DNA from 2 places in the Enterobacter sp. RHBSTW-00994 genome. Region 2 is predicted to be linked to the other one. Evidence: predicted binding sites of a transcription regulator. Region 2 holds the regulator's gene; the other holds the start of a gene.
What was found. The regulator Fur, encoded in region 2, represses iron uptake genes when iron is present. The targets are predictions, from matches to a motif close to ATAATAATGAGAACNACTATCAA.
Positions count from the first base shown of each region.

Region 1 (7,547 bases), 1.4 Mb from region 2:
TCACACCGTTTGACCGCGCCATCGACATGCACATCTCTAACCTGCGCCGTAAGCTGCCGGAGCGTAAAGACGGTCACCCATGGTTTAAAACCCTGCGTGGTCGCGGTTATCTGATGGTTTCCGCTTCATGATAGGCAGCTTAACCGCCCGCATCTTCGCCATTTTCTGGCTGACGCTGGCATTGGTTTTAATGCTCGTTTTGATGTTGCCAAAACTCGACTCACGCCAAATGACGGAGCTTCTCGACAGCGAGCAACGTCAGGGCGTGATGATCGAGCAACACGTTGAAGCCGAGCTGGCAAACGATCCGCCAAACGATTTGATGTGGTGGCGCAGGTTATTTCGCGCCATCGATAAGTGGGCCCCTCCCGGACAACGTCTGCTGCTGGTGACCAGCGAAGGCCGCGTTATTGGCGCAGAACGCAATGAAATGCAGATCATCCGCAACTTCATTGGTCAAGCGGATAATGCCGATCATCCGCAGAAGAAGAAATATGGCCGGGTCGAGATGGTCGGCCCCTTCTCCATCAGGGATGGGGAGGATAACTACCAACTCTATCTGATTCGCCCGGCAAGTAGCTCCCAGTCTGATTTTATCAACTTGCTGTTTGACCGCCCGCTGTTGCTGCTGATTGTTACGATGCTGGTCAGTTCACCGCTGCTGTTATGGCTGGCGTGGAGCCTGGCAAAACCGGCCCGTAAACTCAAAAATGCCGCCGACGAAGTCGCTCAGGGCAACCTGAGACAGCATCCTGAACTGGAAGCAGGGCCGCAGGAATTCCTGGCTGCCGGGACCAGTTTTAACCAGATGGTGACGGCACTTGATCGCATGATGACGGCGCAGCAACGTCTGCTCTCAGACATCTCGCACGAGCTTCGCACTCCGCTTACGCGGCTCCAGCTCGGAACGGCATTACTCCGACGCCGCAGCGGTGAAAGCAAAGAGCTGGAACGTATCGAAACGGAAGCTCATAGACTGGATAGCATGATCAACGATCTGCTGGTGATGTCGCGCAATCAGCAGAAAAATGCGCTGGTCAGCGAAACGGTAAAAGCCAACCATCTGTGGCATGAGGTGCTAGACAACGCCGCTTTCGAAGCAGAACAGATGGGCAAATCGTTCACCGTCAACTTCCCGCCGGGGCCATGGCCGCTGTACGGTAACCCTAACGCGCTGGAAAGTGCGCTGGAGAATATCGTGCGTAACGCCCTGCGCTACTCGCACACGAAGATTGAAGTGGCGTTCTCGGTGGACAAAGACGGTATCACCATCATTGTGGATGACGATGGTCCTGGCGTGAGTCAGGAAGACCGTGAGCAGATTTTCCGTCCGTTCTACCGTACCGACGAGGCTCGCGATCGTGAATCTGGTGGTACGGGGCTGGGTCTGGCCATTGTTGAAACCGCCATTCAGCAACATCGCGGCTGGGTGAAAGCCGATGATAGCCCGCTGGGTGGGTTGCGGTTAACGATCTGGTTGCCATTGTATAAGCGTTCGTAGTACGAACCCTAACCCTCTCCCGGCGGGAGAGGGAATTACCCGGTGCGCTCTTTTCACTCTCGCTCTTTTGGATGAGGGGGCGTCATTTCCCCCACAATCTCCGCGAATTATCTTCGATCTTCCCGCTACTACGTCGATTTTGCATTGTTCTCGTCCAGCTTGTTGAAAGCCCTGCCGCCGACAACAACCGATGATACTGCTCATCGTCAAAGGGCATATGCCAGGCGATGGCGCAGGCCTCATAAACGGAAACATCACTCAGACGCGACGCCAGTTCCAGCGGTGCATCTGCAAAGACCTGTCCGGCCAAAATAACGCGATACAACCAGCCGGTTTTGCCTGCGCTTTGCAGTTGCGCCGACATATCGTTGATGCCGAAGTGATAGTTGAGCTTAAAACACGGCGAACGCGGCTGCGTGACCTGAATCAAGGCATCGCCCCAGCGGAAAATATCGCCGATAAAGACGTTTTTCTCGGTCAGCCCTTCCGTAGAAAGGTTCTCACCAAAAGCCGGCGCCACAAACAGATCAGCCTGTTCAGGAAACTCACGGATCCAGTGGAGATAGTGCTCGCGAGGATAATGACACAGCGCGCGGTCAGGCCCGCCGTGGATTTTTTTTTCGGCCTGTTCGTCACCCGCAAGCCCGAGATCGGTTAGCGTCAGCTCACCGTCGACCTGAATTTTTGCAATGGCACTCGGGCGGCTGCCGTCGTAATCCCTTACCTTGCCTGTATACACATTCACCGGGTAATGCATCGCTGCTCCTTTATGCAGATACAAAAAAAGCGAGTCATCAGACTCGCTTCTCACAGGCGTCAATGCAACCTTATTTTTTAGCGGCGAAACGTGCTGCTGCTTCGTCCCAGTTCACCACGTCCCAGAAGGCTTTGATGTAGTCCGGGCGACGGTTCTGGAATTTCAGGTAGTACGCATGTTCCCATACGTCCAGGCCCACAATGGGGAAACCAGATGCGCCGGAGATGGCTTCACCCATCAGAGGGGAATCCTGGTTAGCGGTAGAAACCACAGCCAGTTTGTCACCTTTCAGTACCAGCCACGCCCAGCCAGAGCCGAAACGGGTTGCTGCTGCTTTTTCAAACTCTGCTTTGAAAGCGTCTACGGAACCGAAATCACGCTCGATGGCTGCTTTCAGGTCGCCCTGCAGCGTAGTGCCGGTTTTCAGGCCTTTCCAGAACAGGCTGTGGTTAGCGTGACCACCGGCGTTGTTACGCAGAACGGTTTTCTTGTCAGCGGGCAGTTGATCCAGTTTAGTGATCAGCTCTTCAGCAGACAGGCTGGCGAATTCTGGCAGGCTTTCCAGCGCAGCGTTCGCGTTGTTAACGTAAGCCTGGTGATGTTTGGTGTGATGGATTTCCATCGTCTGCTTGTCGAAATGCGGTTCCAGTGCGTCGTAGGCATACGGCAGGGATGGCAGTGTATAACTCATAATCCTCTCCATTATTGTCGGGCGGCACAGCTGTTAATGCCGCGTAAGCAGTTGGTTCATTATAGTTAATTAAATGATATTGAAAATGATTATCAATGCCGTAGTTTTTATAAGGTTATCGTTTTTTGTGCAAATCAAGAATCTGTGAGTCTGCTCACGCGGTTAACGCGCTGATTGCCATCCAAAAGAAAAGTGCGGCAACCTTCTGAAGGTTCTCAAACCGCCTAATTTTTACACTCATCAAGTCGGCGGGAAGCTACCGACATATAAAAACGATGAGGATGTAAAAATGAATCATGCGATTACGATGGGTATTTTCTGGCATTTGATAGGCGCAGCCAGTGCAGCCTGTTTCTATGCCCCGTTTAAAAAGGTTAAACATTGGTCATGGGAAACCATGTGGTCCGTTGGCGGAACGGTTTCATGGCTGATCCTGCCCTGGACCATTAGCGCCATGCTATTGCCCGATTTCTGGGGCTACTTCTCCTCCTTTAGCGCCTCCACGCTGCTGCCGGTTTTCCTGTTTGGTGCAATGTGGGGCATCGGTAATATCAACTACGGCCTCACCATGCGCTATCTCGGTATGTCGATGGGTATCGGTATCGCGATTGGTATCACGCTGATTGTCGGCACATTGATGACCCCAATCCTCAACGGGAATTTTGATGTGCTGATCAACACAGAAGGCGGAAGGATGACGCTGCTGGGCGTGATGGTTGCCGTCATTGGCGTCGGGATTGTCACGCGCGCGGGTCAGTTGAAAGAGCGCAAAATGGGCATCAAGGCCGAAGACTTCAACCTGAAGAAAGGCCTGCTGCTGGCAGTGATGTGCGGTATTTTCTCCGCCGGAATGTCATTCGCCATGAACGCCGCCAAACCGATGCATGAAGCCGCTGCCGCGCTGGGCGTTGACCCGCTGTATGTCGCCCTGCCAAGCTACGTGGTGATTATGGGCGGCGGTGCGCTGGTGAACCTGGGATTCTGTTTTATTCGTCTGGCAAAAGTGAAGAATTTGTCGGTAAAGGCCGATTTCTCGCTCGCAAAAAACCTGATCATCACCAACGTATTGCTCTCTGCCCTCGGCGGCCTGATGTGGTATTTGCAGTTCTTCTTCTACGCCTGGGGCCATGCCAGTATTCCCGCGCAGTATGACTACATGAGCTGGATGCTGCACATGAGCTTTTACGTGCTGTGCGGTGGGCTGGTTGGGCTGGTACTGAAGGAATGGAACAATGCCGGGCGTCGTCCGGTTGGCGTACTGAGCCTGGGTTGCGTGGTGATAATCATCGCCGCCAATATTGTCGGCCTCGGTATGGCGAACTGATTACGCCGCTTTCCGACTACGATGACGCCACTGAACCGGCGTCATCCCCACCTCGCGGTTAAACACCACCGAAAAGTAGTTACTGTCCTCAAAGCCACAACGCATTGCCACTTCACTCACCATCAGCTCCGTATGTTGCAGCAGATACTGCGCGTGGCAAATTCGAAGCTGACGAAGGTAGTGGTTCACCGTCATCCCGGTCTGGGTGCGGAACTGCTGGCGTAGCGCGCGCTCGCTGCACTGTTCCTGCTCACAAAATTTCTCCAGCACAAAACTGCGGTTGAGGCTGCCAGCAAGCGTCGTGATCAATTTATCCAGCAGGGCTTCCTGCGCCGTCGCGGACGGGTTATCGGTGGCGTAGCGATAGCGTTTAAGCATCATCACCAGTTGAGCAAACAGCAGCTCCGCCATCTGGTTAGCCAGGCTATCGCCCTTCTGACTCTCCTGTTCAAGCTGGGTGATCACCTGGCGAACCGGGTTCATACCGTTACTGCTCAAACGCCAGTGGGATGCGCCTTTAGCCTCGGTAAAACCTGGAATAGTCGCAGCCCAGTCAAGGTTGAGTTTGAGCCTGTCCGGGCAATAAATCACATTTTGCAGAACCAGATCGTTTACCGAGGCGTAGGAGTGCTTATCTTCCGCGCGGATGTAAAACAAGTCACCGCGCGTAATGCGATAAGGCCTGTCGTTAAGAACGTGCAAACCGTTACCTCGCCACACCAGCACCAGTTCACAAAACTCGTGGGTATGTTCCGCAAAGACATTTTGCGGATAGCGATCAGCCACCGCGACGGCTTGCCCGGCGGAGGCAAAAAAATCATCTTTGCGAAGGATTAACTGAGTAGCCACGGCAGGACCTCAACGGCGAATAACCTGACATTATTAGCCTTTTTGCGGTAAAAAAACGGTGACTGCCCTCGCGTTACTGCAGTGGCGTGTCCTTGCCCTGGCGAATATCACGTGGCGACCAGCTAAATTCTCGGCGAAAGAGCGTCGAAAAGTGGTTACTGTCGCCAAAACCACAGCGATAAGCAATATCCGTCACGCTCTCGTCAGTATGGCGCAACAGATGGCGGGCCTTAATCAGCCGCAGGCGGTTGAGATACCGCTGTGGGGTAAGTCCGGTTTGCAGTTTTAGCTGCCGATGCAGGGTTCGCAGCGACAACGAAAAATGCTCCGCCAGCATTTCCCAACAAACATCTTCAGAAAAGTGATCCTCAAGCCAGGCCATCAGCTGATTCAACCGGGCATCATTATTCCCCAGACCTTCCACCAGACTGCTACGGCGCAGCAGAACCAGCAGTTGCATGAACAACAGCTCACGCGTGGCGATGGCATGCGTTTCCAGCCCATCTTCACTCTGTTCCATCTGGCTCACCAACTGGCGTACCTGCTGCAATGTGGCCTGATTCACCCGCCAGTGTGACGGGTAGTGTCCGTCCTTCTCCTGCGGCAGCAGTTGATTAAGCCCGGAGAGAAACTGGAACGCATCCGGCGAGCGATAGAGCACGTTGGTCAGGCACAGGTTATCGGTATGCTCATACAAATGGCGATCATGATCGCGCACAAAGCAGACCGTCCCCCCGCTGATGGTGTACGGCTGGCCGTTAAACACATGGATACCCGTTCCATGCTCAACAATAACAATTTCATGAAAATCATGATGATGCTCAGGAAATGCAGCCTGAGGGAGCCGTGGCTCAATCGCAACGGGCGAACCTCCCGAAGGAAAAAAATCCACGCTGTGTAGTACGGTCATAACGGCCCCCACCAATGAGAAATGTTCTCAAAATAGTAATTAAGGCTCTCCGTACTCACCTTAAATTTTCAGCAGTAAAGCGCGCAAAAGCTGTCCGTTTTTCAAGAAACGGATGGAAAGATCGGGAAATGCGGCAAGCGTCACACTGCCTGCAACGCCCGTCATTACTGGAAACTGTGAACTCCCTCACGTTCATCTTTGCTTTCTTGCCAGCCACGGATTTCCGCTGTCAGTAGCGAGAAGGTGGCTTTTTCTTCCCTTTCTTACACTCAACGCCAATGACTTAACGAAGGATCCGACCATGACTTTTCGCCATTGTGTGGCTGTCGATTTAGGCGCATCCAGCGGCCGTGTAATGCTGGCCACCTGGGACTGCAACCAGCGCACGCTTTCGCTTCGCGAAATTCACCGCTTTGTTAACTGCCTGCAAAAACAGGACGGTTTCGACACCTGGAACATCGACGGCCTGGAAGCTGACATTCGCACCGGGCTGAAGAAAGTCTGCGATGACGGTATCCGAATCGACAGCATAGGCATTGATACCTGGGGGGTGGATTATGTCCTGCTGGACGATCACGGTGAGTGTGTCGGCCTGCCTGTCTCCTACCGTGACAGCCGTACCGACGGTCTGATGGCACATGCCATGGCGCAGCTTGGTAAGGCGAATATTTACGGTCGAAGCGGCATCCAGTTTCTCCCCTTCAACACGCTGTATCAGCTGCGTGCGCTGATCGAACAGCAGCCAGAGCTGGCGGCTCAGGTTACACATGCTCTGCTGATCCCGGATTATTTCAGCTACCGCCTGACGGGCAACATGAACTGGGAATACACCAACGCCACCACCACTCAACTGGTGAACATTAACTCGGATAACTGGGATGAGAGCCTGCTGAACTGGACGGGGGCATCGCCAGCCTGGTTCGGTACGCCAACGCACCCCGGTAATGTGATCGGTCAGTGGATTTGCCCGCAGGGTAATGCGATTCCTGTGGTCGCCGTCGCCAGCCACGACACCGCCAGCGCGGTGATTGCCGCGCCGCTGGCCAACAAAGATGCCGCCTATCTCTCATCCGGAACCTGGTCACTGATGGGCTTTGAGAGTAAAACCCCGTACACCAGCGATGCTGCAATGGCCGCCAATATCACCAACGAAGGTGGAGCGGAAGGCCGCTACCGGGTACTGAAAAATATCATGGGTTTGTGGCTGCTCCAGCGGGTGCTTAAAGAGCAAAACATAACCGACCTGCCACAACTCATCGCCGACACCGAACAAATGACGGCGTGCACGTTCCTGATTAACCCGAACGACGATCGCTTTATTAATCCGGCGCACATGAGTGCCGAGATCCAGGCCGCCTGCTTCGATGCAGGACAGCCCGTTCCCTCCAGCCCTGCTGAACTGGCACGCTGCATTTTCGACAGTCTCGCTCTGCTGTATGCCGACATCCTGGCCGAGCTTGCCGCCCTTCGCGGTAAGCCATTCAGCCAGCTACACATTGTCGGTGGTGGCGGCCA
Region 1 is NZ_CP056199.1:4,778,286-4,785,832, forward strand. It holds gene cpxR (envelope stress response regulator transcription factor CpxR) at 1-131, shown strand, start outside; gene cpxA (envelope stress sensor histidine kinase CpxA) at 128-1,501, shown strand; gene yiiM (6-hydroxyaminopurine reductase) at 1,584-2,321, opposite strand; gene sodA (superoxide dismutase [Mn]) at 2,329-2,949, opposite strand; gene rhaT (L-rhamnose/proton symporter RhaT) at 3,239-4,273, shown strand; gene rhaR (HTH-type transcriptional activator RhaR) at 4,274-5,122, opposite strand; gene rhaS (HTH-type transcriptional activator RhaS) at 5,196-6,032, opposite strand; gene rhaB (rhamnulokinase) at 6,334-7,547, shown strand, end outside.
Region 1: sodA (superoxide dismutase [Mn]) is a predicted target of Fur. The motif match lies at 3,023-3,045, and genes of this name have one in related genera.

Region 2 (7,547 bases):
TGCGTGGCGTTGATAATGCCAGGTGCCTGATAAAGTTCCATTTAAAAAGGGCTCCATAATGAACATGGAACCCTTTTTACACCATCCACCGGATCGGTCAATCGATCCTTAACTGATCGGCATTAGCCCGAAGGTTGCCGTTTTTAGTGTTTTCTCCCTCATTCTGTGGGAGAAGGCTGGAGTGAAAACATCAGCCCACACCAGAACTACACTTACGCGTTTTTCAGCACTTCGCTGACAATCTCTACCGCTTCTTTCTCGATCAGCTTACGGTGCTCATCACCGAGGAAGCTTTCGCAGTAGATTTTGTACGCGTCTTCCGTACCAGACGGACGCGCGGCAAACCAGCCATTCTCGGTCATGACTTTCAGGCCGCCAATGGACGCACCATTACCTGGCGCAGCAGTCAGACGCGCAGTAATCGGATCGCCTGCCAGCGTATTGGCGCTGACCATTTCAGGGGAGAGTTTAGACAGAGCGGCTTTCTGCGCAGATGTCGCTGCCGCCTGAATGCGGTTGTAGCTTGGCGCACCAAAACGTGCGGCCAGCTCATTGTAGTGTTCCTGCGGGTTTTTCCCGGTAACGGCGGTAATTTCAGCCGCCAGCAGACACATAATGATGCCATCTTTGTCAGTCGACCACGGTGTACCGTCGAAGCGCAGGAAAGATGCCCCTGCACTCTCTTCGCCGCCAAAGCCGAAGCTACCGTCATGCAGACCGTCAACAAACCATTTGAAGCCCACCGGGACTTCCACCAGCTTACGGCCAAGTGCATCGACCACACGGTCGATCATCGCAGAAGAGACCAGTGTTTTACCGACAGCGACCTCTTTGCCCCACTGTGGACGATGCTGGAACAGATAGTTGATCGCGACCGCCAGATAGTGGTTCGGGTTCATCAGACCTGCCGGGGTGACGATACCGTGACGGTCGTAATCCGGGTCGTTTGCAAACGCCAGATCGAATTTATCACGCAGCGCCAGCAGACCTGCCATAGCACACTCTGAGGAGCAGTCCATGCGGATTGCGCCGTCTTTATCGAGATGCATAAAGCGGAAGGTTTGATCAACGTGATCGTTCACGATGGTCAGATCCAGTTTGTAGAATTCGGCGATACGTTTCCAGTACTCGATCCCGGAACCGCCAAGTGGATCAACGCCCAGTTTCAGACCTGCTTTCTGGATCGCAGCGATATCAACGATATCAGCCAACCCTTCGATAAACGGCTGGACCAGATCCAACGCTTTCACGTGACCTGAGGCCATTGCCGCATCCAGAGAGATGCGCTTTACACCTTTCAGATCGTCCGCCAACAGGGCATTAGCGCGGTCTTCTACCACTTTAGTGACGTTGGTATCTGCCGGGCCGCCGTTAGGTGGGTTGTATTTGATACCACCATCATCTGGCGGGTTGTGGGATGGTGTAATAACGATACCATCAGCCAGCGCACCACCTTTTTTGTTGTGCACAAGGATCGCGTTAGAGACCGCAGGCGTCGGGGTAAAACCGTTATTTTCCTGGACAATAACGTCCACGCCGTTAGCGGCCAGCACTTCCAGTACGGAGATGAAAGCTGGCTCAGATAAAGCGTGCGTATCCTTCCCTACATAGCACGGACCCGTCACGCCATTTTTCGCGCGTTCTTCCGCGATGGCCTGGGCAATGGCCAGAATATGCGGTTCGTTAAAGCTATGGCGACCCGCGCTACCGCGGTGGCCAGACGTACCAAACTTCACTGCGTGTTCTGCGTTACCCACAACCGGTTTCAGTACGTAGTACTGCGCGGTCAGTTGGGCGACGTTAATCAAATCGCTTTGTTGTGCAGGTTGGCCTGCACGGTTGTGATTTGCCATTGCCGGGTCCTTCTTATGCAAGGGTTAGATTGTACCGCAAACCTTTTCGATCAATTCCGCCGGGAACTGCATGGACTGCATGATGTGTTCAACCATGCTGCACTTGCGGCCCGTGTTGGTATTGGTAATCACCCAGTATGGCGTACCAGGGACATGTTTAGGTTTGGTTTGATTGCCGTTTTGTAGCAACGTCTGCTCGTCACCCGCAAAATACACGCGCGTACGACCGTGCAGCGACTCGGTCGCTTCAGCAAACGCTTTGTTATCCAGTGAATAGAGTGTAGACAGCACCAACATAAAGCGGTTAACCGCCTTTTTCTGCTCTGCGTATTCATCAGAAAGCAGCAGTTCGCGCATCGCACGCACTTTATCTTTGACCGGCGTTTGTGCCGGTTTAACTTGCGCAGCTACACTCGGCTGAAGCACAACATCTTTAGTAACAGGAGTGACAGGCTGTGAGGCGGCGGAAAATTTCAGCATGCGCCGTAAAATGTCGGACGCGCTCTCCCCGATATGCCGCGTTTGGCTGGCGATATACTGATAGAGCTCATCATCAACTTCGATTGTTTTCATCTTAATCCAGTGCGATATCTTATCTGAATACAAGTCGTTGGGATTATAAAGTCAAATCCCAACAGCGGATAGCGTCAAGCCAGGTTGGCGGCAAAAGTCAGAATAAACTGGATCCTTGCAGCCGGGCGGCAGAATGGTCAACATAATACCCTAACCTGACATACGTAAAAAAAGAACTTTGCCATGAAATTGAATACCCGAGCGCAATCTGCACAATCGCCGAACAATAATTCCCCCATCGTACTGGTTCACGGCCTGTTTGGCAGCCTTGATAATCTGGGTGTACTGGCGCGCGATCTGGTTACCGATCACGACATTTTGCAGGTCGATATGCGAAACCATGGCCTTTCCGGTCGATCGCCGGACATGAACTACACGGCAATGGCACAGGATCTGCTGGAGACACTTGACGTTAATAACCTCGAAAAAGTCACGCTGATTGGGCATTCAATGGGCGGCAAAGCCGTTATGGCGCTGACCGCGCTCGCACCTGAGCGTATCAATGGGCTGATTGTTATTGATGTTGCCCCGGTAGATTACGACGTTCGTCGCCATGATGAAATTTTTGCGGCAATTAATGCCGTGACAGACGCCGGTGTATCTACCCGCCAACAGGCGGCAGCCATTATGCGCGAGCACCTTGATGAAGAGGGGGTTGTGCAATTTTTGCTGAAATCTTTCGTCGAAGGTCAGTGGCGTTTCAACGTTCCGGTGCTGTGGGATCAGTACCGTCATATTGTCGGCTGGGAACCCGTGCCTGCCTGGTCACACCCTGCTCTCTTTATCCGTGGCGGCAATTCACCGTATGTTACTGAAGCGTACCGCGATGCGATTCTGGCGCAGTTCCCTCAGACACGAGCCCACGTGATTGCCGGAGCTGGGCATTGGGTGCACGCAGAAAAACCAGAAGCTGTACTTCGCGCTATCCGCCGTTATCTCGCTGACATTGAAAATTGATTAAAAAGACAGCGACCGGAAGGCTACAGGCTTCCAGTCGTTGGCGTGCCGTTTTCCGTGATGTATGATTGCGCGCTTATCGCCTGGGCATTAGCAGGGCGGCGTGTTTCCCCCGAAGTCTCAAAATCATGGCCAAAGAACAAACGGACCGCACGACAATAGATCTGTTCGCGAATGAGCGTCGCCCGGGACGACCCAAGACCAATCCGCTTTCACGCGACGAACAGCTGCGTATTAATAAACGCAATCAGCTTAAACGCGATAAAAATCGTGGGCTTAAGCGTGTCGAGCTAAAGCTCAATGCTGATGCCGTCGATGCACTTAACGAACTTGCTGATGCACGCAATATCAGCCGTAGTGAGCTGATTGAAGAGATGTTGATCGCGCAACTCGAAAAATCACACAGCAAGGTGTAAGTCGGATAATTCCCTTTCTCACCCTTTTCATGTAGCACAGAGTGCAGTCCTGCGCGATAGCAGTTCCCGCAGGGTTGTCAGTTCTGCTATTATTGCCCCTATCCGTGGACAAATCGCGCCACCATACCATTAAGTTTCAAGAGGTTATTTTACTCATGGCAATCATCGGCATTTTTTTCGGCAGTGACACCGGCAATACCGAAAATATCGCAAAAAATATTCAAAAACAGCTCGGTAAAGATGTTGCCGATGTGCATGACATTGCCAAGAGCAGCAAAGAAGATCTCGAAGGCTATGACATCCTGTTGCTCGGCATTCCAACCTGGTACTACGGTGAAGCACAGTGTGACTGGGACGATTTCTTCCCAACGCTGGAAGAAGTTGACTTCAACGGTAAACTGGTTGCCCTGTTCGGCTGTGGCGATCAGGAAGATTACGCAGAGTACTTCTGTGACGCACTGGGAACAATTCGCGATATCATTGAACCACGCGGCGCGGCGATTGTAGGCCACTGGCCAACAGCGGGTTACCACTTTGAGGCCTCTAAAGGTCTGGCTGATGACGATCACTTTGTCGGTCTGGCCATTGATGAAGATCGCCAACCGGAGCTGACCGCTGAGCGTGTTGAAAAATGGGTGAAACAGATCCGCGAAGAGCTGAATCTGGACGACATCCTTAACGCTTAATGATTGATGCGGCGCAGCATTTGTGTTGCGTCGCAGTATCAGGTCGTACCAATTAAATTAATTGCTACAAACTTTTAACTTTTGCGCTCATACCTGTACAATAACTGTCTGGTAAAGGGGTCGCTTTCTAACAAGTTTGTTGGCGATACCACGTTTTTATAAGCATACTTTGCTTGAGACTTGCAGTTTTCATTTAGGCATGGCAGTTCTATAATGAGACGCATTATCCCAAGTGCATTTTCTGTCACTTCTTCTTTAGAAGTGAATCGTTTAGCAACAGGACAGATTCCGCATGACTGACAACAATACCGCATTAAAGAAGGCTGGCCTGAAAGTTACGCTTCCTCGTTTGAAAATCCTGGAAGTGTTGCAAGGACCGGATAACCATCACGTCAGTGCGGAAGATCTTTACAAACGTCTGATCGACATGGGCGAAGAGATTGGGCTGGCGACCGTATACCGTGTTCTGAACCAGTTTGATGATGCCGGAATTGTCACCCGTCACAACTTCGAAGGCGGTAAATCCGTGTTCGAACTGACGCAACAGCATCATCACGATCACTTGATTTGCCTCGATTGCGGCAAAGTGATTGAGTTTAGCGATGATTCCATCGAAGCGCGTCAGCGTGAAATCGCAGCACGTCATGGCATCCGCCTGACTAACCACAGCCTGTACCTGTATGGTCACTGTGCAGAAGGCGATTGTCGTGAAGACGATCACGCGCACGACGCGAAATAAGCTCGCTTTCGTACTCTGAGCCAACCTTACGGTTGGCTTTTTTTTGCCTGAAATATCAATAAAAAAGCCCGGAGATGCATTGCTTACTGTATTGACAGTAAACGAGCGTCTCCGGGCGTGGCAAACAGCTTACTATTTGGTGTTATTGCTACGAATTTCCTGCCAGATTTTGTCGCAACGTTTTGCCACTTCCTGATCGTTACCGGTTTTACGCGCCTGAATACAGGCCTGGTAATCCATCACTCTGACATTTTCCTGCGTCGCGAATTGCTCATGTGCTTTCTCTTTCTTCAGCACAGTCAGCCCACTTTGGCAAGCTTCAATTTTTTCCGGCGAGCCTTCAGCCGTATTAATGCAGGCGCTGTAAGCCTCTTTCAGGCGAGAATCTTCTTTCGGGGCCTGAGGTTGCGCACAGGCTGTAAGCCCGGCAGCCATGACGGCAATAAGCACGATTTTTTTCATCATTTCAGTCTCCTTTCCGGCGGGACTCAGCCCGCCGGAGGGTTCATCAGAAAATAGTGAACGGCGCGATAACCATAAATTTCACGTCTCGCTCATCCTGGAAGATGTTGCCGTAACCGCCCGCATAGCTCGGGATATCGGAATGGTTGTCATACTGAGTGAAGTGAAGCTTGAACATCGTGCCTTTTGCGCGGCCATCCTGCAGTGTGTAAATCGCATCCAGGCTGTAAGAGGACTCTTTCAGACGGTAGTTAGGGTCGTAGTAAGCATCCGGGGTGGCCATATCGGCAGGCTTCGCATCCCAGGCGTAAGCATAAGATGCACCCACTGCCCAACCCGGGAGGTTCCAGTTCTTCAGGTCATACATCGCGCCGAAGAAGACGGCTTTTTCGCCATCGGCGTTAAAGTCAGAACGGTTATCCCACCAAATATCCAGACGACCGTTTGAAGAGGCATAGGTTGGTGTCATACGTTGCAGGAAGTAGCCTTGCTGGCCTTCAGCTTTCACCCAGGTCCCTTCCAGACGTAAATCAACCTGACCGACTTTGTAGCCAAACGTCAGCGCCTGCAACCATGCTGTGCCAGCATAAATATCGTTAACCGTTCCATTGCTGGCTTTGTCACGCGTACCATAGAACTGGTAGCTGGTGCTCAGAGGACCACCAATGATGTCGAATTTGTAGCTGGCTTTCGCAAAATACTGATCGATATACCCTTCAGCCTGACCAAATGCGGCTTCAAGAACCAGATCGTTTTTGAAATCGTACTTCGCACCGAGTGAGTGGAGATATTCTACTTTGGTTTTTCTGTCGTTCTGATAGAACTTGTCCATCTCAATATGCCACGGCGCTTTGTACTCGTTGGTCCACATATAGGAGAAGCTCAACGCGCCCGCATCACCGTAGTCAAAATTAGCTCCGGCTTCTGCGCCCTGATAAGTACCTGGCATAAAGCTCCAGTGCGGTGCTAACAGGGTTTGTCCGGTTGGCTGAATATAACCTGCTCGCGCCCATACAGGACCGTATTTGAATTTTGCAGCCGCTTTATACAGGCTGACCCCGCTTTTATCGCCAGACCAGTCTTCTTTGTACGCTTTATTACTGGAAGAGAAGGCAATTTCGTTCGGGTGGCCGCTATCGCCATTTTCTGCCATTTCAATTGCGGTAAATGCTGCAATATCAAGACCGAACATATCGGCTGCATAACCAGACTGGAAATCCAGGTTGGCGTTCCAGGTGGAGTGAGAAAGGTTGGTTTTATATTTGTCTTCGGTAACATCTTTACGATCACGCTCACGCTGCCAGTAATAGACACCGCCTGTTAACGTGGAATCATCGACAAATCCTGCTGCATGAACTTCTGGGGAGACAACCCAACCAGACATTGCTGTGACACCGGCAATAGCCAGCGCCAGCGCACTACGTTTGCCACTGAACGTACGCATAGATAAATCCTCTTTGACGAATTAAAACGCCTAAACGGCGAAAAATATAAAAGACCTGATGGTCTGGGGTAGTTAGAAATACCCTCGAATTAACTACCGCCTTTAGGTTATTTTTCGCGACACGAATTATCAATGCTTTTTAGTAGGCAAAAGTCAGGATTATGACGAAGTGCACATAATTGGTAGTGATTTGTAACACTTCCGCCAATTCGAGGTTTTACGCGGAAAATCAGTTAGTTTAAGCAAGGAAGAACTATTTTTGTCGACGATTTATCTCAGTCCATTGGTGGACAAATACTTCGAACTTTTTTCGAGAAAAATAAGTAGCAGCTCATTGACCTGATATTTTGACATCGCCATGACATACCTTTCATTAACGGTATGATCATAAAATAAAAAAAACGCCGCAGTTAGCGG
Region 2 is NZ_CP056199.1:1,326,104-1,333,650, reverse strand. It holds partial or broken gene HV346_RS06275 (IS4 family transposase) at 1-31, opposite strand, end outside; gene pgm (phosphoglucomutase (alpha-D-glucose-1,6-bisphosphate-dependent)) at 213-1,853, opposite strand; gene seqA (replication initiation negative regulator SeqA) at 1,878-2,426, opposite strand; gene ybfF (esterase) at 2,610-3,383, shown strand; gene ybfE (LexA regulated protein) at 3,512-3,799, shown strand; gene fldA (flavodoxin FldA) at 3,955-4,485, shown strand; gene fur (ferric iron uptake transcriptional regulator) at 4,778-5,224, shown strand; gene chiQ (ChiQ/YbfN family lipoprotein) at 5,357-5,686, opposite strand; gene chiP (chitoporin) at 5,733-7,130, opposite strand.